DNA from 3 places in the Streptomyces flavovariabilis genome. Region 2 is predicted to be linked to each of the others. Evidence: riboswitches for the same ligand, from Rfam matches in the RefSeq annotation. Region 2 holds a riboswitch; each other region holds the start of a gene.
The links. Region 2 has a riboswitch for cyclic di-AMP ahead of IO24_RS0130325 (transglycosylase SLT domain-containing protein). Riboswitches for the same ligand answer to the same signal wherever they lie in the genome.
Positions count from the first base shown of each region.

Region 1: another riboswitch for cyclic di-AMP. It lies ahead of IO24_RS0112905 (M23 family metallopeptidase); the one in region 2 lies ahead of IO24_RS0130325 (transglycosylase SLT domain-containing protein).
Region 3: another riboswitch for cyclic di-AMP. It lies ahead of IO24_RS0121860 (M23 family metallopeptidase); the one in region 2 lies ahead of IO24_RS0130325 (transglycosylase SLT domain-containing protein).

Region 1 is NZ_JNXD01000006.1:151,595-158,562, reverse strand. It holds gene IO24_RS0112915 (SGNH/GDSL hydrolase family protein) at 1-337, opposite strand, end outside; gene IO24_RS0112910 (DUF6250 domain-containing protein) at 483-1,199, opposite strand; gene IO24_RS0112905 (M23 family metallopeptidase) at 1,393-2,310, opposite strand; cyclic di-AMP (ydaO/yuaA leader) riboswitch at 2,315-2,469, opposite strand; gene IO24_RS0112900 (alpha-galactosidase) at 2,785-4,860, opposite strand; gene IO24_RS0112895 (tyrosine-protein phosphatase) at 5,040-5,837, shown strand; gene IO24_RS40600 (DUF6126 family protein) at 5,853-5,972, opposite strand; gene IO24_RS0112885 (helix-turn-helix domain-containing protein) at 5,969-6,613, opposite strand; gene IO24_RS0112880 (aspartate aminotransferase family protein) at 6,735-6,968, opposite strand, start outside.
Region 2 is NZ_JNXD01000020.1:173,919-180,886, reverse strand. It holds gene IO24_RS0130345 (ABC transporter permease) at 1-572, opposite strand, end outside; gene IO24_RS0130340 (ABC transporter ATP-binding protein) at 559-1,545, opposite strand; gene IO24_RS0130335 (LolA family protein) at 1,587-2,849, opposite strand; gene IO24_RS0130330 (polyprenyl synthetase family protein) at 3,081-4,091, opposite strand; cyclic di-AMP (ydaO/yuaA leader) riboswitch at 4,602-4,771, shown strand; gene IO24_RS0130325 (transglycosylase SLT domain-containing protein) at 4,775-5,542, shown strand; gene IO24_RS0130320 (Cof-type HAD-IIB family hydrolase) at 5,506-6,354, opposite strand; gene IO24_RS0130315 (GNAT family N-acetyltransferase) at 6,541-6,968, shown strand, end outside.
Region 3 is NZ_JNXD01000011.1:518,650-525,617, forward strand. It holds gene IO24_RS0121845 (dihydrofolate reductase family protein) at 1-896, shown strand, start outside; gene IO24_RS0121850 (alginate lyase family protein) at 1,102-2,223, shown strand; tRNA gene IO24_RS0121855 (tRNA-Met) at 2,278-2,351, shown strand; cyclic di-AMP (ydaO/yuaA leader) riboswitch at 2,582-2,738, shown strand; gene IO24_RS0121860 (M23 family metallopeptidase) at 2,750-3,784, shown strand; gene IO24_RS0121865 (aldo/keto reductase) at 3,936-4,880, shown strand; gene IO24_RS0121870 (PrsW family intramembrane metalloprotease) at 4,932-6,281, opposite strand; gene trmB (tRNA (guanosine(46)-N7)-methyltransferase TrmB) at 6,339-6,968, opposite strand, start outside.

The sequences.
Region 1 (6,968 bases), on a different contig from region 2:
CTGTGCCGGACACGGCGGTGAGCCGGGCCAGGGCCCGCTCGAAGCGCTCGGCCACTTCGTCCGGGTCGGTGCCGGGCCGGATGATGTCGTTGCCCCCCGCGCAGAACGAGACGAGGTCCGGGGCCATGTCGACGGCCCGCGGAACCTGGTCCGCCACGATCTGGTCGAGGAGCCTTCCGCGTACGGCGAGATTGGTGTACCGGAAGTCGCCCTCGGGCCTGCGGTCGGCGAGAAGCACGGCGAACCGGTCGGCCCAGCCGACGAACGCCCCGTCGGGGCCGGGATCACCGACGCCCTCGGTGAAGCTGTCCCCCACCGCCACGTACGACCCGATCACTGCTCTGCTGTCACTCTTCGAATCGTCTGCCACAACAGCTCATGATTCACCTTCGAATGTGACCTACGCGACCGTAGGAAAGGGTTGACGGGCGGTGAGATAAGCCACTCCTAAAGTGTTCGCCAACTCCGGAATACACCGCTTGTCATGGATGTTTCGGAGTGAGCCGCCAGACCCGGAATCCACTGATCCGGAAATGGCTCCAGACGGTCCGGAAGGCGAAGTGCCCGCTCGTGTAGGGCTGCGGATCGGTGTGGTCGAAGACGAGCCGTCCGTTGTTCCACCATTGGACCGTCGAGCCGTCGGAGACGATCCGGACCCGGTTCGGCTCGCCCGGGACCAGCAACGGCTCGGTGTAGTCGAAGACCAGCGGGCGGACGCCGGGCTCGCCGACGTAACGGCGCAGCCGGGTCGTGGTGTTGTGGTTGGCGCCGTAGCCCGCGTAGTACGTCGTGAGGTGATCGTACTCGTCGAGGGCGCCGCCACGCGGCGTCGCGAAGAGGTCACCCGGGGAGCGGACGTCGGTCGCGTTCCAGAAGTTGTTGAGGTCCGAGACCCGGTCGTTGACCCCGCCCTCGGAGACGGGAGTGGCGGTGTACTCGAGGAGGTACGGCCCTGCGAGCCGCCGCCTGAACCACACGGTCGCGCCGCTCGGTACGTCGATCTCCAGGATGCCGCGGGAGGCGGTGACGGTGCCGCCGTCCTGGAGTTCGGTGACCCACTGCCCGAGGCCGTGACAGAAGTCGTCGTGGGCGATGAGGCGGCGGTGACGGGGCGCGGCGTGCGCGGCGGACGTGGGGGCGAGGGCCGCCAGGGCGGCCCCGGCGGCCAGGGCTCCGAAGGCTCTGCGGGTGGTCGGCACGGTGACACAACTCCTCGGGATCCGCCGGGAAGGCTCGGGAAAGCGCTTGCACTCCGGACGGGGTCACTCTGTCCCAACTGCCGCCGCCTGTCGATCCCTTGGGGCGGTCAGCGGCACGCACACACCGAAGGCCGGACCCGGGGATCGGGGTCCGGCCTTCGGTCGCGTGTCAGGCAGGCGGTCGTGCGGCCGGTCAGCCGACGGAGACGCCGTGCGAGCGCAGGAAGGCGACCGGGTCCACGTCCGAGCCGTAGTCCGGCGTGGTGCGGATCTCGAAGTGCAGGTGCGGTCCGGTCACGTTGCCGGTCGCGCCCGACAGGCCGACCTGCTGCCCGGCGGTCACGCTCTGGCCGGCCGAGACGGAGAGCTGGGACAGGTGGGCGTACTGGGCGTAGTGGCCGTCGTCGAGCTTGATGACGACCTGGTTGCCGTAGGCGCCGCCCCAGCCGGCGGAGACGACCGTGCCCGCGCCGACCGCCTTGAGGGAGGTGCCGGTCGGGACGACGAAGTCGACACCGGTGTGGTAACCGCTGGACCACATGCTGCCGGACATGCGGTAAGGCGTGCCGACGGTGGCACCGTCCACCGGGAGGGCATAGCCACTGGAGTTGCTCTCGGCGGCCGGCTTGGCGGCGGCAGCCGGCTTCGCGGCGGTCTCCGCCTTCGGGGCCGACTCGGCGGCGGACTGCTTCGGGGCCGAGGCCTTCGGCGCGGACGGGGCCGAGGGCTTCGGCGCGCTCGCCGCCTTCTTGCCGATCGACAGCTTGAGGCCCGGGTGGATCAGCGACGGGTCGGAGCCGACGGCGTCACGGTTGTCCGCGTAGAGCTTCTTCCAGCCGCCGCTGACGTTCTGGTCGTCGGCGATCTTGGCGAGGTAGTCGCCGGCCCGCACGCTGTACGTGCGGGCACCGGTGGCCTTTTCGGCGGCCTTCTTCTCGGCCGCCGGAGCGGACTGGGCGGCCTTCTCCGGAGCCGACTGCGGGGTGGCGGCGTGGGCGCCGGCGGCCCCCATGAGCGGCAGGGCGAGGGCGGCCCCGCCGGTTCCGGCGACGGCGATGGAGCGGGTGAAACGCTGGGTTTTGGGGCGGCGGTGCTTACCCTTCGCGGGCATGGCGAATTCCTCTCCGTCGCCTGCGAGGTGAGCTGTCGGGTGCGGGCTGGAGATGCCCGGCCGCGCCGGGGCGCGGCTTAACCCCAAGCCGTTCCGGGAACCGGAACAGGCGTCTTACCTGTGGGTCCCCCGCTCCTGCCGTACGTCGGGTCAGTGTGTGGGGCTCCGGGCGGCGGCAGGATTAGGCGTCCGTCCGGATTGGTGTGGAACGTAAGCGACCAAGACGCAATGGGACAAGCTTGCGGTTGCCCGTGACGGTGTTTTTCTTGACGCGCCGGCACCTGCGCCGTCACCGAGCGTGGATTACCGATCTCCCGCTTTCCTCAATGGCCCTGCACAATGCCGGAATTACGTGAGCATGGCGACAACGCATCGTCACGAATATGACGATGGTCACGCACCCCGACCTCATCTCCTTTACGATCGGGGCACGTTATCCCTTAGCGACCGAAGCGCTTTATTCGGACAGAACGGCTACTTCCGCTTAAGGCGGACGACCGCGGCGTCCAGATCCCCGCTCAGGCCGACCCGCAGTCCGTGATGAAGCAGCACGGCCCCTCGGTGAACTTCGCCCGTTTCGAGGCATTCGTACGATGCGGTCGGGTCGAGGGCGCGCAACCGGAGTGCCGGCACGGGCTCGCCGTAGCGCTGCGCCTGGAGCCAGGCGAGGACGACGGTCTCGTCGCCGAGGGTGTACTGCACGGCGCTCGGTCCGCCCTCCGGGGGCCGCAGCCGGTACAGGTCGCCGCGCTGCACCACGGGCCGGATCTCCTTGTAGAGAGCCACCCACTCCCCCGCCTCGGCGAGCTCCCCCTGCGTCCACTTCGTGAGGTCGCCGCCGACCCCGAGCACCCCGGCCATGGCGCTGACGAACCGGAACTTCAGGGAGCTGGCCCGGTGGTTGAGCATGGCGTTCGGGCTGTCGGTGACCCAGGCGGCCATGACCCGGGCCGGATGGATCTGGCTGAAGCCGTGCTGGATGGCGAGCCGGTCGAGCGGGTCGGTGTTGTCGGAGGTCCACACCTGGTCCGTGCGGCTCAGCACACCCAGATCGATCCGGCCGCCGCCGCCCGAGCAGGACTCGAAGGCCACGCCCGGATGGGCCGCCCGCAGCCGGTCCAGCAGGGCGTACAGGCCGCGCACGTGGTCGATCCACAACCGCTGCGGGTAGGGGTCGTCCGGCCAGCCGGCGTCGGTGAAGCAGCGGTTGAAGTCCCACTTGACGTAGTCGATCGGCGCGCCGGCGAGGAGCCCGTCGAGCTGCTCCCACAGGTACTCCCGGACATCCTCGCGGGCGAGGTTCAGTACGAGCTGATTGCGGAACTCCGTCCGCTTTCGTCCTGGTTGGTACTGCACCCAGTCGGGGTGTGCGCGGTACAGGTCGCTGTCCGGGTTCACCATCTCGGGCTCGACCCAGATCCCGAACTGCATGCCGAGGCCGTGCACGTGATCGGCGAGCGGCTTCAGCCCGCCCGGGAAGCGGTCGGGGTTGGGGCTCCAGTCGCCGAGCCCGGCCCGGTCGCTGATGCGCGCCCCGAACCAGCCGTCGTCGACCACGAACAGCTCCACGCCCATGGCGGCGGCCCGCTCGGCGAGCGCCCGCTGCTGCTCCTCGGAGATGTCGAACTCGGTGGCCTCCCAGGAGTTGAACAGCACCGGCCGGTCCTGCCCGGCGTCCGGGATCACGTACGCCCGCTGGTAGGCGTGCCAGGCGCGGCTCGCCCCGCCGAAGCCGCCGTCGCTCCAGAGCCCGGCGAAGAGGGGGGTCGTGTACGACTCCCCCGTGCCCAGCGTGAGCAGGCCCGAGTCGTCGTAGCCGGCTCCGCCGGTGATCTGCACGCGCGCGTCCGGGAGCTGGGCCACGGCGATGCGCCAGGACCCGGACCAGCCGAGGGCGCAGCCGTAGACCTCGCCGTGCTCCTCGGTGGCGTCGGTGTCCAGGGCGACCCACGGCAGGTGCTGGTGGGAGGTGTGGCCGCGGCGGCTGCCGATGACCTTCTCGCCGTGGGTGAGGGCAGAGCGCGTCAGTCGGGACTCGGCGCCCCAGCGGCCGTGCAGCTGGGACAGCCGCCAGGCGTCACGGTCGGGCAGGGTCCAGGTCGCGGAGTCGGCGCGCAGCAGCTCGACGGCCGGACCCCGGTTGTCCAGGGTGACCCAGCGCTCGACGACGTCCGTCGAGGGGCGCATCCGGTAGTGCAGCGTGACGGCCAGGTCGCCGTCGCGGAACCGGAGCCGCAGCTCGTCGTCCTCGGTGTCGTGCCCCTCGAAGATCCACTCGGTGCCGCGCCGCTCGGCCGTGCGCACGGACAGGGCGGGGCGGACGAAACGGGGGCCGCCCTCGACCGGGTACTCCTCGCGTCCGTCGAGCGGGGACTCGAAGGGCCAGTAGTCCGGCAGCGGCCGGACGGCGAGGGCCTCGGCGTCGGCGAGGCCGATCCGGGGACCCCAGTGCAGGTGCAGCAGCTCGCCCCGTTCGGTGACATGGACGGCGTAGCTGCTGGCCGGGCCGGAGAGCACCCACGTACGACCGTCTTCGGAGATGTCCAGCATCATGCCCTCACAGATTCGAACAAGCCCGACCAGGTGCGACCAGGCGGCAACATCATCAAGGGCCGCGGGGGCTCCGGGCAACGCCTGTGGACAACTCATTGCCCCAGGCAGGCATGTCGTATCGTCGAGTGACGCCCGCCGACGAGCCGCGCCGGCGGCGCCGAAGGGGAGGAGCCCTCGTGACACAGCAGGTCCCGTCGACCGAGCCCGAGCTGGCCGGAGTGCGCAACTTCCGTGACGTGGGCGGACTTCCGACCGTGGACGGACGGCGGCTGCGCCAGGGAGTGCTGTTCCGCAGCGGTCACCTGGCCCACGTGACCGGGGAGGACGCCGCGTTCCTGACCACCCTGGGCCTGCACACGATCTTCGACTTCCGCAACGCGGCCGACCAGAAGCTCGAGGGGCCGGACGTCGCGCTGCCCGGCGTGCGCAATGTGAACCTGCCGCTGAGCGACCCCGCCGACGGCGCCGAATTCTGGAAGATGGTCCGCGACGGGGACCTGGACCAGCTCCGCGCGATCCTCGCCGACGGCAAGGGCGCGGACCGGATGATCGCCTCGTACCGCATGATCATCAGGGACCGCACGGGTGAGCACTCCCAGGTGCTGCACGCGCTCGCGGAAGACAGCGTCCCCGCGCTGATGCACTGCGCGGCGGGCAAGGACCGCGCCGGTCTGTCCGTCGCGGTGACACTGCTCGCGGTGGGCGTCGAGCGCGAGGCGATCGTCGACGACTACCTGAAGTCGAACGCCAAGCACCGCCGTTACAAGGTGCATCGCAGCAGCTCCGCCGCCTCGGCCTACTCCCCCGAGGTCATGGAGCTGCTCAGCCCCCTCTTCGACGCGCGCGCCGAGTACCTGACGGCGGCCTTCGACACCATCGAGGAGACCTGGGGCGGCGTCGACACCTACCTGGAGAAGGGGCTGAAGCTCACCCCGCAGACCCGGGAACGGCTGCGCGAGCGGCTCCTCGACTGAGGCGCCCGGGCGGAGCTATTTCGCGCCGACCTCGAACAGCAGGTACACGAACGCGGCGAAGACGTGCCCGAGGACGAGATAGATGAGCAGCCTCACCCACAGGCCGCGGGAGAACTTCTCTTCCATGTCCCTCATGACCCGCCTCCCGGGGTGGGGCCCAGGCACAGGGCGGCCGTGGGACTCTGCAGCAGGGTGTGGACGAAGAGCAGCTCGACGCCGTCGTGATCCTCGGCGGCGATCCGGTGCGGAGTGAGCGAGTCGAAGTGGGCGCTGTCGCCGGCCGCGAGCCGGTGCGTGGTGTCTCCGAGGCGCAGCCGCAGCCGGCCGCGCAGCACATGGAGCCACTCCTCGCCGGGGTGGACGCGCACGATGTCGCCCTGAGAGCCATGGGGGACGTGGACGCGCAGGGCCTGCATCCCGCGGCCGGGGGCGCCGGCCTGCCAGTAGGTCCAGCCGCCCGCCGCCGTGGGTTCCATGTCGGCCGCGCGGATGACGGAGTCCCGTTCGGCGACCGTCTCGCCGAGCAGTTCGGAGACCGTCGTACCGTAGACGCGGGCGAGTGCGAGCAGCATCGGCAGCGAGGGCTGGCGCTGCCCGGTCTCCAGTCGGGAGAGGTGGGCGGGCGACAGGCCGGCGGCGCGGGCCGCGGCCTCCAGCGTCAGGGAGGCCTGGCGCCGCAGCGCCCGCAGCTGGGGCGCGACGGCGGTCAGCGCACCGGCCGCCGGTTCGGCCGGTGAGTCGGCCCCGGAGGGCCGCTCGGTCTCGGAGGAGCTCATGCCTCCATTCAGCCGGAGCCTTGCCTCAGCGGCAACTTTCTTGCCTCACAGGCAAAAAGCCAGGGGAGTCTCAGCGTGTGCGACCGACGCGGAGTCCGAGCGTGGGCGACCGATCGGAGTCTCAGCGGTTGGCGACCGCCTGCTTGACGAGCGTCTTGCCGAAGTCCCACACCAGCCCGCCGTTGTGCGCGTCGTCCATCACGGCCGTGAAGGCGTCGACGAACCGGTCCACCTCCCGCTCGCCGATGATCAGCGGCGGGATCAGCTTGATCACCTCCATGTGGTCGCCGGAGACCTGGGTGAGGATCCGGTGCCGCTGCAGCAGCGGGACGACGACCATCTGCGCGAAAAGCCC
Region 2 (6,968 bases):
ACGGCCAGAGCGATCAGCAGGGCTCTGCCCACGCCCTCGGCGAAGCCGATCCGCGTACCGGAGATGGTCGTCAGATCCCCCAGCGGGAAGAGCAGCGCGCCGACCGTCAGCGCCGAGACGGCGACCACGAGCGTGGCGGCCAGGCAGAAGAGGAGGACCGCCGCGTACTTGGTGAGCAGCAGGCGGCTGCGGCCGGCCGGGGCGACCAGGAGATAGCGGAGCGTGCCGGAGCCGGCCTCCCCGGCGATCGCGTCGCCCGCGACGACACCGACCGCCATCGGCAGGAAGAACGGGAGCGTGGCGGCCAGGGCGGTGAAGACGAGGAACAGGCCGTTGTTGGTGATCTGCGAGATGAAGGCCGGTCCTCCGCCGGCCCCGCCGCCGGGCGACGAGCCGTCACCTGTCTCGATCTTGACGGCGATGCCGACCAGGATCGGTACGCCCGCCAGCACGGCCAGCAGCGCGAGCGTGCGCCAGCGCCGGAAGGTGGTGACGAGCTCGTTGCGCAGCAGCCCGAAGGTCCACAGCGGGCTCACCGGCCTCACGGATTCCACGACTTCAGCCCGCGACATCGAAGCCCTCCCCCGTCAGCGCCACGAACGCGTCCTCCAGCGAGGCCCGTTCGACCGTGAAGCCGCGCACCCGGACCCCGGCCGTCACCAGCGCGGCGTTCATCTCGGCCAGGTCGCGGTCCGGTGGTTCGCCGGTCACCCGGTCGTCGGACACGACCACGTCGCCGACGCCCTGCTCCTTCAGCACCCGGGCCGCCTCGGCCGGGTCAGGTGTGGTCACCACCAGCCGGCCGCGCGCCCCGGCGGACAGCTCGGCGACCGGGCCCTGCGTGATCAGCCGGCCCTGCGCCATCACGGCCGCATGCGTGCAGACCTGCTCGATCTCGTCGAGGAGGTGGGAGGAGAGGAAGACGGTCGTGCCGTCCGAGGCCAGTTCCCTGACGAGGGTGCGGATCTCGCGCATGCCCTGCGGGTCGAGGCCGTTGGTGGGCTCGTCCAGCACGAGCAGCCGGCGCGGCTGGAGCAGGGCGGCCGCGAGGCCGAGGCGCTGTTTCATGCCCAGGGAGTACGCCTTGGCCTTCTTGCCCGCGGCGGCCGTCAGGCCCACCCGGTCCAGGGCCGAGGCGACCCGGGCCCGCCGGGTGCGCGGGTCGGCGGCCGGATCGGCGCTGTCGTAGCGGGTCAGGTTGTCGCGGCCCGAGAGGAAGCCGTAGAGGGCCGGGCCCTCGATGAGGGCTCCGACGTGCGGCAGCACGGCGCGGGTGGCCCGGGGCATGGGCTGCCCGAGCACCCGGGCCGTGCCGGAGGTGGGCTCGATGAGGCCCATCAGCATGCGGATGGTGGTGGTCTTGCCGGAGCCGTTGGGGCCGAGGAAGCCGAAGACGCTGCCCGTCGGCACGGTCAGGTCGAGACCGTCGACGGCGAGCTGTCCGCCGCGGTAGCGCTTGGTGAGCGCGCGGGTGGCGATGACCGGTTCCCCGGCTTCGGCCCGCGTGTCCCGCTGCTCCGGTTCCGTGGCGGACACATCGCCCATCGGCTTCCTCGTTCTGTCGACGCCCCGTACGCGTGCGGGACTTACTTCCCGGCGTCGGCCGCCTTCACGAGCGCGTCCTTGGTGACCAGGCCCGCGTAGACCTTGCCGTCGTCCGTGATGAGGGCGTTGACCAGGCGGGTCGAGAAGACCGTGCCCGAGCCGAACTTGCCGTGGACCTTGTCGCCGAGCGAGTCCATGAAGCCGCCGAGGTCACCGCCGGTCCCGCCGGAGGGTACGCCCTCGCCGCCGGTGTCGAAGGTGGCTATGGCGTTCCAGCCCTCGCCGATGGTCTTCATTCCGTCGAGGCCGGCGAGGCCCTTGCCGGAGTCCTCGCCGCCCTTCGGAGCGTGGCCCGGCGCCTCACCCAAGTCGAAGGCCTTGCCGGGTGCCTTGCGCGGAGTCTCGCCCGAGGCCTTGTGGGCGTCCTTCTCCTCGGTGACCTTCGCACCCTTGGGCGGGGTGAAGTCGAAGGTCGAGGCGGCCGGCCTGGCGAAGCTGACCTTCGTGAAGCCCGCGTCGACGACGGCCGCGCCGCCGCTCGCCGGGGTCAGCGTGAACTTCAGCGGCATGCCGGTCTTCGCGTCCACGGCCACCGTGATCGCACCGACCGTCGAGCCGGACTGCTTCGGCTTGACGACCAGCTTGTAGGCGTCCCGGCCGGCGACCTGGGCGGTGCCGTCCACGGTCACGGACGTCGTGTCGTCGACCGCCTTCAGGGCCTCCTCGGCGAAGTCCTTCGGCATGGTCGGCGGCTGCTGGTCCTTCCCGCGCTCCGGGCTCTCGGAGGAGGTGCCGTGGTAGACCTCGTTGGACTTGCTGTCGTAGCCCCAGACGTCCTTGCCGTTGTGGATGAGGCTGTACTCGGCGGCGTTCTCCAGCAGGGACAGCTTCTGCCGGTCCGGGCCGTCGGCGGCGACGCGCAGGGTGTGCGTGCCGGAGGCCAGTTCGGTGAGCTTGGCCGTCGGGTCGGCGGAGGAGCCGCCCTCGCCCTGGCCCGCGGCGCCGGACAGCAGGCCGGATTCCAGGCCGCCGAGGTTCGGCAGGCCGAGGTCGGTGCTGATCTTCACCGTGCCGGAGAGCTGCTCGACGTCGGACTTGGCCATCTTCTCGATGAGCTGCTGTGCGGTGATCTTCGGGAGGTCGGGGTCGCCGGAGTCGGCGAGTGCGGGGACCAGCCCGATCGTCGCGGCCGCCACCCCGATCACCGTGACCGGGACGATGTACCGTGCGGCTGTGCGCCGCCCGGAGCGCTGCTCGTCGACCTCTCCGGCGGTCGTGCTGTCGTCGGATGCGTACGGTGCCATGTGTGCCCTACCTCCATGGTCGGCGGCGGCTGTCCGTGCCGTGCACGCACTCGTCCCTGAGCCGCCATTCTCACCCGAACAGGTGAGGAGTGGTGTTTTCCGTGGTGTCCATCTGACCAAATCGGCCAGGGAGATACGTCAGACCCCGGACTCAACTCCATGTACTGCTGGGGTATGACATGGAAGGGCGGCTTCTCCCCCGACCCGTAGGGGTCGGACGGGAAAGAGGTGCTAGCCGGCCCGGTGCACCACCGCGTCGCACAGCTCCAGGAGCGCCGTCTTCGCGGTGCACTCCGGCAGGGGCGCCAGCGCCGAACGGGCGTCCTGGGCGTAGCGGACGGTGTCCCGCCGGGCCTGCTCCAGTGCCGGGTGGGCGCGCAGCAGGCGCAGGGCCTCGGCGTGCCGTTCGTCGTCGGTGAGGTCGGAGTCGAGCAGCTCGCACAGGGCGATGTCCTCGGCGAGCCCGAGCCGGGCCGCCCGCTCGCGCAGCCGCAGCACAGGCAGCGTGGAGATGCCCTCGCGCAGGTCGGTGCCGGGGGTCTTGCCGGACTCGTGGGAGTCGGAGGCGATGTCCAGGACGTCGTCCGCGAGCTGGAAGGCGACGCCGAGCCGCTCGCCGTACTGGGTCAGGACGTGTACGACCGTCTCGTCGGCGCCGGACATCATCGCGCCGAACCGGCACGACACGGCGACCAGCGAGCCGGTCTTGCCGCCCAGCACGTCCAGGTAGTGCCCGACGGGGTCGCGGCCGTCCTGCGGTCCGGCCGTCTCCAGGATCTGGCCGGTCACCAGCCGCTCGAACGCCTCGGCCTGCACCCGAACGGCCTCCGGGCCGAGGTCGGCCAGGATGTGCGAGGCGCGGGCGAAGAGGAAGTCGCCGGTGAGGACCGCGACGGAGTTGCCCCAGCGGGCGTTCGCGCTCGCGACGCCGCGGCGCACGGCGGCCTCGTCCATCACGTCGTCGTGGTACAGCGTGGCGAGGTGGGTCAGCTCCACGACGACGGCCGACGGCACGATCCCGGGTGCGTACCGGTCACCGAACTGGGCGGAGAGCATCACGAGCAGCGGGCGGAACCGCTTGCCGCCGGCCCGCACCAGGTGCTGGGCGGCCTCCGTGATGAAGGGCACCTCGCTCTTGGTGGCCTCGAGCAAGCCTTCCTCGACAGCCGCCATTCCGGCCTGGACATCGGCTTCCAGAGCCTGGTCCCGCACGCTCAGCCCGAACGGCCCGACGTCGGTCACGAGGGGTCTCCTGTCTGCTGTGTCTGCCGGTGATTATGCGGATTGTCGATAGGTCGCTGCCCTCACTCGAGTCAGCGTATCCGGTCACGTTTCGATCACCGCCAGCGCCCGTGGTTACAGGCCGGGCGGTATCCGATCACGACCGTTATGTTTTCGATCAACCCATAAGAACAGATATTTATCGACTTACACAAATCTAGCGAAGTATGCACGATTTGCCGTGATAGATCAGCGAATTCCTCTTGGTGGAAATTGCCCTATGGACTCGTGATCAGTGAGTTGAATCACTTACCCCCCTTTTCCACCCCACCTCCACCACGGCCCCTACCGCCTTCCCACTCACGCCAGTTGAGCCTTGGCTCCCGCAAAGGATCAAGCGACCCAAACACCCCCGACCAAGGTCAACCGCGCGATATGTGACTGAGGTGCTTGTTCCCGACATGTGCTCTCGCATACGTTCCGGGCCTGTCCGGCGGACGCCTAATCCTGCCGCCGCCCGGACACCCCACCGGAACCGACTCACTCACGCAGGGCAGGAGCGGGGGACCCAGGTAAGTCGCCGGTCCGCACAGCGGCACGGCTCGGGGTGAAGCCGCGCACGGCACACAGCGCCGTACGCGGCCGGGCACCTCCCGGCCCGAACCCGACAGCTCACCTCGCAGGCGCCGGAGAGGAACATCGCCATGGCCGGACGAGGCAAGCACCGTCGCCCCAGAACCAACCCGCTGACCCGAGGCTTCATCGCCGCCGGAACCGGCGGAGCCGCACTCACCCTTCCGCTCCTCGGCGCCACCCACGCGAGCGCCGCCGAGCCCCAGAGCGCCCCCGCCGCCGCACAGTCCGTGCCGCAGGCGGCCCAGCCCGCCAAGCCCCTGACGTACACCGTGACCAAGGGCGACTCGCTCGCCCGCATCGCGGACAAGTACGACGTCCCGGGCGGCTGGAAGCAGCTCTACAAGGACAACCGCGCCGCCGTCGGCGACGACCCGAAGCTCATCCACCCGGGTCTGAAGCTGACGGTGAAGGCCACCAAGACGGACGCCGCGAAGAAGACGGCGACCAAGTCGTCCGCCCCCGCCAAGCCCGCCGGCGGTGTCGCCCAGGCCACCCAGGCCTCCGCGAAGACCTACGCCGACAACCTGGACGGGTGGATCCGCGAGGCGCTGGACATCATGGCGCAGAAGGGGATCCCCGGGTCCTACGACGGCATCCACCGCAACATCATGCGCGAGTCGTCCGGCAACCCCCAGGCGATCAACAACTGGGACTCCAACGCCGCCAAGGGCACCCCGTCCAAGGGCCTCCTCCAGACCATCGACCCGACCTTCCAGGCCTACCACGTGGACGGCACGTCGTGGGACCCGTACGACCCCGTCGCCAACATCACCGCGGCCTGCAACTACGCGGCCGACCGCTACGGCTCGATCGACAACGTCAACGGCCCGTACTGAGCCGTCCCGCCCAGCAGTCGCTCGAGGACGACGGCGATGCCGTCGTCCTCGTTCGACAGGGTGACCTCGTCGGCCACGGCCTTGAGTTCGGGATGGGCGTTGGCCATCGCGACGCCGTGGCCGGCCCAGTCGAACATCGGGATGTCGTTGGGCATGTCGCCGAAGGCGATGGTGTCCGCCGGCCGCAGCCCCAGATGCTCGGCGGCCAGTGCCAGGCCCGTCGCCTTGGTGATCCCGCACGGCTGGAGCTCGACCGTGCCGGGCCCCGACATCGTCACCGTCGCCAGTGAGCCGACCACCGAGCGGGCCGTCGCCGCCAACTCGTCGTCCGACAGATGGGGATGCCGCAGCAGCACCTTGCTGATGGGCTCGCCCCACAGCTCGTCGCGCCGGTCGACCCGGACGGCGGGCAGGGTCGGGTGCGGCATCAGATAGCCCGGCTCGATCAGCGTGAGCCCGTCGACCCCGTCCTGGTCGACCGCCGCGTACACCTGCCCCACCTCGGCCTCGATCTTGCCGAGGGCGGTCTCGGCCAGCTCCCTGTCCAGCGTGATGGACCACAGCAGCCGGTCCGCGCCGGCGTCGTACACCTGCGCGCCCTGCCCGCACACCGCGAGCCCCGTGCATCCGAGGTCGTCCAGGAGCGGCCGCACTCTCGGCGCCGGCCGGCCCGTCACCACGAGGTGCTGGGCACCGGCGTCCGCCACCCGCGCGAGCGCGGCGAGAGACCGGTCGGAGAGGGTGTCGTCGCCGCGCAGCAGCGTCCCGTCCAGATCGGTGGCGATGAGTGAATATGCGATGGGTGCGGCCATGATCAGAGAATACGGACAGTGCGCCCCTTCGTTTCATCGCACCACGGACGCCGATTGCCCGGTTGAAGGCCTCTGCACCGGTTGGCAACAACATGCTCCGCTACCTACCCGTGGGGGCGCATCGAGCGGTACCTTCCAAGTGTCCAGGGGGGACTTGATCGGGGGGTCAGGTTGAGCAGTGGGCGCATTCGCGTGGCTGGGCCCGGGGAGCTCGGCGAAGGGGAGAGGGAGCGCTGGCGTGCACTGCGCGCGGCCTCCGAGACACCACGCAACCCCTTCATGGAGCCGGAGTTCACCGAAGCCGTCGGCCGGGTCAGGCCGGGGGCCCGGGTCGCCGTGGTGTACGAGGGGACGGAACCGGCCGGCTTCCTGCCCTATGAGCGGGGCCCGTTGGGGCAGGGCCGGGCGATCGGGCTCGGCGTCTCGGACGCGCAGGGCGCGATCCTGCGGCCGGGCCTGGACCTGGAGACGGGCGAACTGCTGAAGGCCTGCTCGGTGTCGAGCTTCGCCTTCGACAACCTGGAGGCCGAGCAGCGGCTGTTCGTCCGGTACGCCGCCGAGGAGCACGCCACCTACGTCATCGACGTGGAGAAGGGCTACGAGACGTACGAGTC
Region 3 (6,968 bases), on a different contig from region 2:
AGTACCCCCTCAAGGTCACTGTCAGCGGCTCCGGCGACCTCGACCCGGACGCCCGCTTCTGGCACACCGGCGGCGACAAAGTCCTCTACACGACCGACCGGGGTGCCGACCGTGCCCGTGCCCTCGGCCTCGCCACCGACGTCGTCCCGCTCGGCCCCGACCTCGACTGGCGGCGGCTCCTCACGCACCTGCACGACGTCCGGGGCGTACGGCGGCTCATGGTCGAGGGCGGCGGCCTGATCCACACCCAGCTCCTCACCCAGGGCCTGGCCGACGAACTCCAGCTGGTCCTCGCCCCGCTCTTCGTGGGCGACCCCCGGGCACCCCGCCTCTTCGGCCCCGGCGGCTACCAGGGCGGCCGCCTGCGGCTGCTGGAGTCACGGCAGATCGAGGACGTGGTCCTCATGCGCTACGAACCGACCGCCCCGGGCACCGGCCCCCTGCCCACCGCCGCCGACCACCACTGGCTGACTCTCGCCTGCGAACTGGCCGAGCGCTGCCCGCCGTCGGACACGGCGTTCAGCGTGGGCGCGGTCGTGGTCGCCGCCGACGGCACGGAACTGGCCCGCGGCCACTCCCGCGAGGCCGGCGACCCGGTCGTGCACGCCGAGGAGGCGGCCCTCGCCAAACTCGACCCGGCCGACCCGCGCCTGCCCGGCGCGACGGTGTACAGCAGCCTGGAGCCCTGCGCCCGCCGCGCCTCCCGCCCCGCCCCCTGCGCCCGGCTGATCCTCGACGCGGGCGTACGACGGGTCGTCACGGCCTGGCGCGAGCCGGACACCTTCGTGACGGACGCCGACGGCAGCGGCCTTCTCGCAGCCCAGGGAGTGGAGGTCGTCGTCCTCCCGGAGCACGAGGAGCGGGCCCAGGCCCCGAACCGCCACCTGCCGGGCTGAGTGCGGGCCGATCGGCCCAACAGATCCTGCGTCCGCACCACCGCCCGGGCCACGCTGCCTCCAGGGCCAGGACGAGAGCACGGAGGCGGCGGCCATGAGGTCAGCGGGGAGACGACGGACGGCGGCACTGCTCCTCGTGCCTCTGGTCACCGCGCTCGCCCTGCTCGTCCCCTCCTTCGATGCCGACGGTCCGGACGCCCGCACCATGGGCCCGGCCCTGTCCTCCGACGCCGCGTTCACCCATCCCGGCGTCCTCGTCGACCGGGACCAGCTGGACGCCCTGCGCGAGCACGTCACCGCCGGGCGGCAGCCCTGGCTGAAGGCGTACCTCGCGATGCGGGACAGCGTGTACGGCTCCTACCGGTACCGGGCCGAGCCGCACGAGACCGTCGTCTGCCCGGCCGGTGACCTTCGGGGCCGGGGCTGCGCCGAGGAGCGTGCGGACGCCCTGGCCGCCTACACCCAGGCCCTGCTCTTCACCGTCACCGGCGAGCGGCGGCACGCGGAGAAGGCCCGGCAGATCATGGACGCCTGGTCGGCAACGCTGCGCCGGCACACCGGGGAGAAGGCCGCGTTGCAGGCCGGCTGGACCGGGTCGGTCTGGGCCCGGGCCGCCGAGATCGTGCGGCACACGCCCGGCGCGGGCTGGCCGGCCGCGCGGGTGCGGGGCTTCGAGGACATGCTGCGCACCGTCCACCTTCCCCAAGTCACCTCGTCCGACCCGGACTTCACCGGCACCTGGGACCTCGTGGCGACCGACGCGGTCATCTCCGTCGCCGTGTTCCTCGAGGACCGCCGGGCCTTCGACCACGCCCTGGAACGCTTCCGGGAGCGGGTGCCCGCCTACTTCTACCTGGAGGAGGACGGCCCCGTGCCGCTCACCGTGCCCGGCTCCGGCGTGGACGGCCCGCAGCGCATGGCGTCGTACTGGTTCGGGCAGACCACCTACCGCGACGGCGTCTCCCAGGAGACCTGTCGCAGCTTCCGGCACGTCGGCGCCTCGCTCGCCGCCACCGCCCACATCGCCGAGACGGCCTGGCACCAGGGCGTCGACCTCTACGGCGGGAGCGAGGACCGGCTGGCGGCCGCGCTCGCCCTGCACGCCCGCCACGAGCTGGGCGAACGCGCACCCGAGTGGCTGTGCGGCGGGCGCGTCGAACGGAACCTCGGACCCCATCTGGAGGTCGCCCTCCACCACCTGGAGGAACGGCGCGGCCGGCCCGTCCCGGCCGCGCACGAGCTGGCCGCACGGGCCCGGCCCGCCGGCACCGACGACCTGTTCACCGCCTGGGAGACCCTGACCCACGCGGGCGCCCCGGCGGGCTGAGCGGAGGGTGTGCACGAGGTGCCCCGCGGATGGCGTACACTGGAGTCACAACGACGCGGGGTGGAGCAGCTCGGTAGCTCGCTGGGCTCATAACCCAGAGGTCGCAGGTTCAAATCCTGTCCCCGCTACTGAAGGCCGAGGGCCGGAGAACCACCCCGTTCCGCACCGCAACTGACGCACCGTCAAAACTCGTCAGTTACTTGTGTGGCGGTCAACTCGCCCGATTTAGCCCCGTCATGGCAGGTAAGTCCGCACGAAAAAGGTTAATGATCAAGTGGAATCGCTGGAATACCCCTCGCGCGTCTATTAACGTTCGATAACGCAGCGCGGTCGTCCCAGCCGTCACAGAAGGCGGCTCCGTGCGCACGTGCCGAATCCCGAAAGGGAACCGGGGAACCACCACTTGGGGTGAATCGGGCGTATACCACCGTGGCAGCACGGCCGGTATACGCGCGTAGGAGACCTTCCTGCTCCGAACCCGTCAGCTAACCCGGTAGGCGAGAAGGAAGGAAAGGAGCACGCCCACGTGGCGTCCAACCGGCCTGCCCCCGCGGCCCCGTTCGCGCCGAAGCGCGACACAGACACCTTCGGCTACGGCGGTCAGCACACCGACGAGGGCCCGTTCCAGGAGTGGAACCCCACCGAGGAGTCCATCCGTCCCGTCCGCGGCCGGCATCGCGTCACCAAGCAGCGCGGCGGAGGCCTCGCCCGCAGCTCCACCGTCCTGGGCGTCGGCGTCATAGCCGCCGTGGGTGCCGGCGGCATGGCCAGTGCCCAGACCGGCAAGCCCCCGGTGTCCATCTCCGTCCCGGACCTGCCCTCGGTGGGTTCCCTCATCTCGGACGACGACACCCCCGAAGGTTCCGCCACCCCGCTCAGCAGCCTCGGCACCGTCACGGCGGACACCGAGCAGGGCACCTCCGAAGCCGGCGCCGGTGAGGCGCTGCGCGCCCGGATCATGGCCCAGGTCGAGCACCAGCAGGACCAGATCGAGACCAAGGCCGCCCAGGACGCCGCGGCCGCCGCCGAGAAGGCAGCCGCGGACGCCGTCGCCAAGGCGGAGAGGGAAGCCAAGGCCAAGGCCGCCGAAGCCAAGAAGAAGGCGGAGGAGGAGGCCAGGAAGAAGGCCGAGGCCGAGCGGCTCGCCGCCCTCGCCAAGCAGTTCACGCTGCCGACCTCCTCGTACACCATCAGCTCCAGCTTCGGCCAGGCCGGCGCCTACTGGTCCTCCGGCTACCACACCGGCCTCGACTTCGCCGCCCCCACGGGCACGCCGATCAAGGCCGTCCACAGCGGCACCATCACCGAGGCGGGCTGGAACGGCTCGTACGGCTACAAGACCGTCCTCACCCTCGATGACGGCACCGAGATCTGGTACGCGCACCAGTCCTCCATCGGCGTCAGCGTCGGCCAGAAGGTCAGCACCGGCGACGTCATCGGCCGCGTGGGCGCCACCGGCAACGTCACCGGGGCGCACCTTCACCTCGAGGTCCACTCCGGTGGATCCTCGAGCGGCATCGACCCGATGGCCTGGCTGCGCGGCAAGGGACTGAACCCGTAAGCGGTACACGCCCGTTGAAGCACCGGCGACCCTGACGACGACCCCCCGACGTCAGGGCCGCCGGTTCTTTCGGCGTGCCACGGGACGGGCTTACGGAAGCTTTGCGTCAACTGCGGAATGAGGCGCTCCGGTACGGGCGTTGACAGTGGCCATGACTTCTCTCCGCAAGCTCGGCTCCTCCGACCTCGAGATCTTCCCGCTCGCCCTCGGCGGCAACGTCTTCGGCTGGACCGCCGACCAGGACCAGTCGTTCGCCGTCCTCGACGCCTACACCGCCGCCGGCGGCAACTTCATCGACACTGCCGACTCCTACTCGGCCTGGGGCGAGGGCAACCGGGGCGGGGAATCCGAGACCGTCCTCGGAGCGTGGCTCAAGGCCCGCGGCAACCGCTCGGACGTCGTCGTCGCCACGAAGGTCAGCCAGCACCCCGAGTTCCGCGGCCTGTCCGCCGACACCATCAAGGCCGCCGCCGACGCCTCCCTGCGGCGCCTCGGCACCGACCACATCGACCTGTACTACACGCACTTCGACCAGCCCGACGTGCCCGTCGAGGAGATCATCGGCGCGCTCGACAGTCTCGTGAAGGCCGGGAAGGTGCGGCACATCGCCGCCTCCAACATCTCCGCCGAGCGGCTGCGGGCGTCCCTGGAGTTCTCCGAACGCGAGGGACTCGCCCGGTACGTCGCCCTCCAGCCGCACTACAACCTGGTCTCCCGCGACACCTACGAGGGCGAGCTCCGGGACCTCGCCGAGCGGACCGGTCTGGCCGCCGTGCCGTACTTCGCGCTCGCGTCCGGCTTCCTCACGGGCAAGTACCGGCCCGGCACGACCGTGGCGAGCGCGCGGGCGGGGAGTGCGGCCACGCACCTGGAGACCGAGCGAGGGCGGCGAGTGCTCGCCGCCCTCGACGAGATCGCCGGGGCGCACGACGTACCCGTGGCCACGGTGGCTCTGGCGTGGCTGGCCGCCCAGCCGACCGTGGCGGCGCCGATCGCTTCCGCGCGGACGGTGGAGCAGCTGCCCGCGCTGACCGGCGTCGGCGAGCTGACGCTCTCGGAGGCCGAGATCGGGCGGCTCACGCAGGCCTCGGCCTGATCCCGGGTCTCGGCCCGCTCCCGGGTCTCGGCCTGATCCGGACGGCAGGTTTCAGGAGCGGTACGGGTTGTACGCGGGGTACGGCGCCGGCTGGGGGCCGTACCCGTACACCCCGTACACCGGCCAGGGCGGGGCCGCCACCGGGACCGGAGGGGCGGTGATCCGCGCCGCGTGGTCCAGCGCGGGGCGGGCCGCTTCCCGGCGCCGCCACAGTTCGCCGAGCAGTTCCCGCTCCCGTTCGGCGAAATCCGCCCCGGCGCGGTCCCGCCGGGCCCGGTGCCGCAGGAACGCCAGGGACGTCGCATACGCCTCGTACCGCGCCACCTCCCGGGCCGCCGCCCTGCCCGCGTGACGCCGGGCGTACTGGCGGGCGATCCGCCGGGCCCGCATCGAGCCGAGCGCGTACGGCTCCGCCGGGGTCAGCCAGCCGGCCACGGCGTAGGCGGGCAGCTCCGCACGTACGGTCTTCAGCTCCCGCTGCCGGGTCCAGATCACCAGCCACGTCAGCAGCCCGAAGATGGGCACCATGAACGCCGCGTAGACGGCGAAGAACCCGTACTCGCCGAAGGCCGAGGAGCCGTTCCACATCGCGTGCATGCCCATCGCGAGGAGCAGCCCGGCCAGCGGGAAGGCGCCGCGGCGCAGGTGCCGGCGGTCCGCCGAGAGCGCGGAGATACCGAAGCCGATGCCGGTGAGGACCGTGAACAGGGGGTGCGCGAACGGCGACATGACGATGCGCACGAAGAAGGTCGCCGCCGTGACGGAGGCGATGCCGGTGCCGCCGGTGAGCTGGTCGGTGCCGAAGGCGGTGCCCAGGTAGAGGATGTTCTCCGTGAACGCGAAGCCGGTGGCGGTCACGCCGGCTATGACGACGCCGTCGAGGATGCCGGTGAAGTCCCGGCGCCGGAAGAGGAAGACCAGGAGGACAGCCGCGGCTTTCGCCGACTCCTCGACCACCGGCGCTATCACGGTCGCGCCGAGGGTGTCCGCGCTGGACGGGTCCGCCGTCGCCGTCGCTATCCATCTCGTCGCGAAGCTGTTGGCGACGATCGCTATCAGCGCCGCCGCGCAGGCGCCCCAGGCGAAGCAGAACAGCAGATTCCGCCAGGGGCCGGGCTCGACCCGGTCCAGCCAGCGGAACGCGGCTATCAGCAGGGGCACCGGGAGGACGGCCAGCCCCAGCCCGACGAGGAACCCTTCCGTGCCGGTCTCCTCGCGGACCAGGGCCAGGATGACGAGGCCGGACAGCGCGAGGAGCGTGCTCAGCGCGCCGTAGCGGACCCAGGCGCGCTGCCACCAGTGGGCGTGCCGCAAGGAGCCGGCAGTGCCCGGGCCGCCGGTGAGGGGCACGCCCTCGGCGGGACCACTGGGGTACGACGGGTGCGGGGGGCTGGTGGCCACGGCTTCGACCCTAACGACGGATGGGCGCTGTCCGCAGGCGCGAGAGGCCAGGGATGGTCAGGCGCCGGCGGGGGGCTGGTCCTCGTGCTGTACGCGACGGAAGAGGAGGTCGTTCACGACATGTCCCTTGTCCAGTCCCTGGCCCTCGAAACGGGTCAGCGGACGGAAGTCGGGACGCGGCGCGAAACCGCCGTCCGCCTGCGTGTTCTCGAAGTCCGGGTGTGCCGTGAGGACATCGAGCATCTGTTCGGCGTACGGCTCCCAGTCGGTGGCGCAGTGGAGGATCGCGCCGGGCCTGAGGCGGGTGGCGGCGAGGGTGAGGAAGTCGGGCTGGATGATCCTGCGCTTGTGGTGCCGCTTCTTCGGCCAGGGGTCGGGGAAGTAGACGCGCAGGCCGCCCAGGGAGTCCGGGGCGAGCATCTCGCGCAGGAGGATGATCGCGTCGCCGTTGCCGACGCGGACGTGGGACAGGCCGTTGTGGTCGGCGAGATTGAGCAGGTTGCCCTGGCCGGGGGTGTGGACGTCGACAGCGAGGATGTTCGTGGCGGGGTCGGCCGCGGCCATCTGGGCGGTGGCCTCGCCCATGCCGAAGCCGATCTCCAGGACGACGGGGTTGTCGTTGCCGAACAGCTCGGGCAGGTCGAGGGTCCGGCTGCCGTCGATGTCGAGGCCCCACTTGGGCCACAG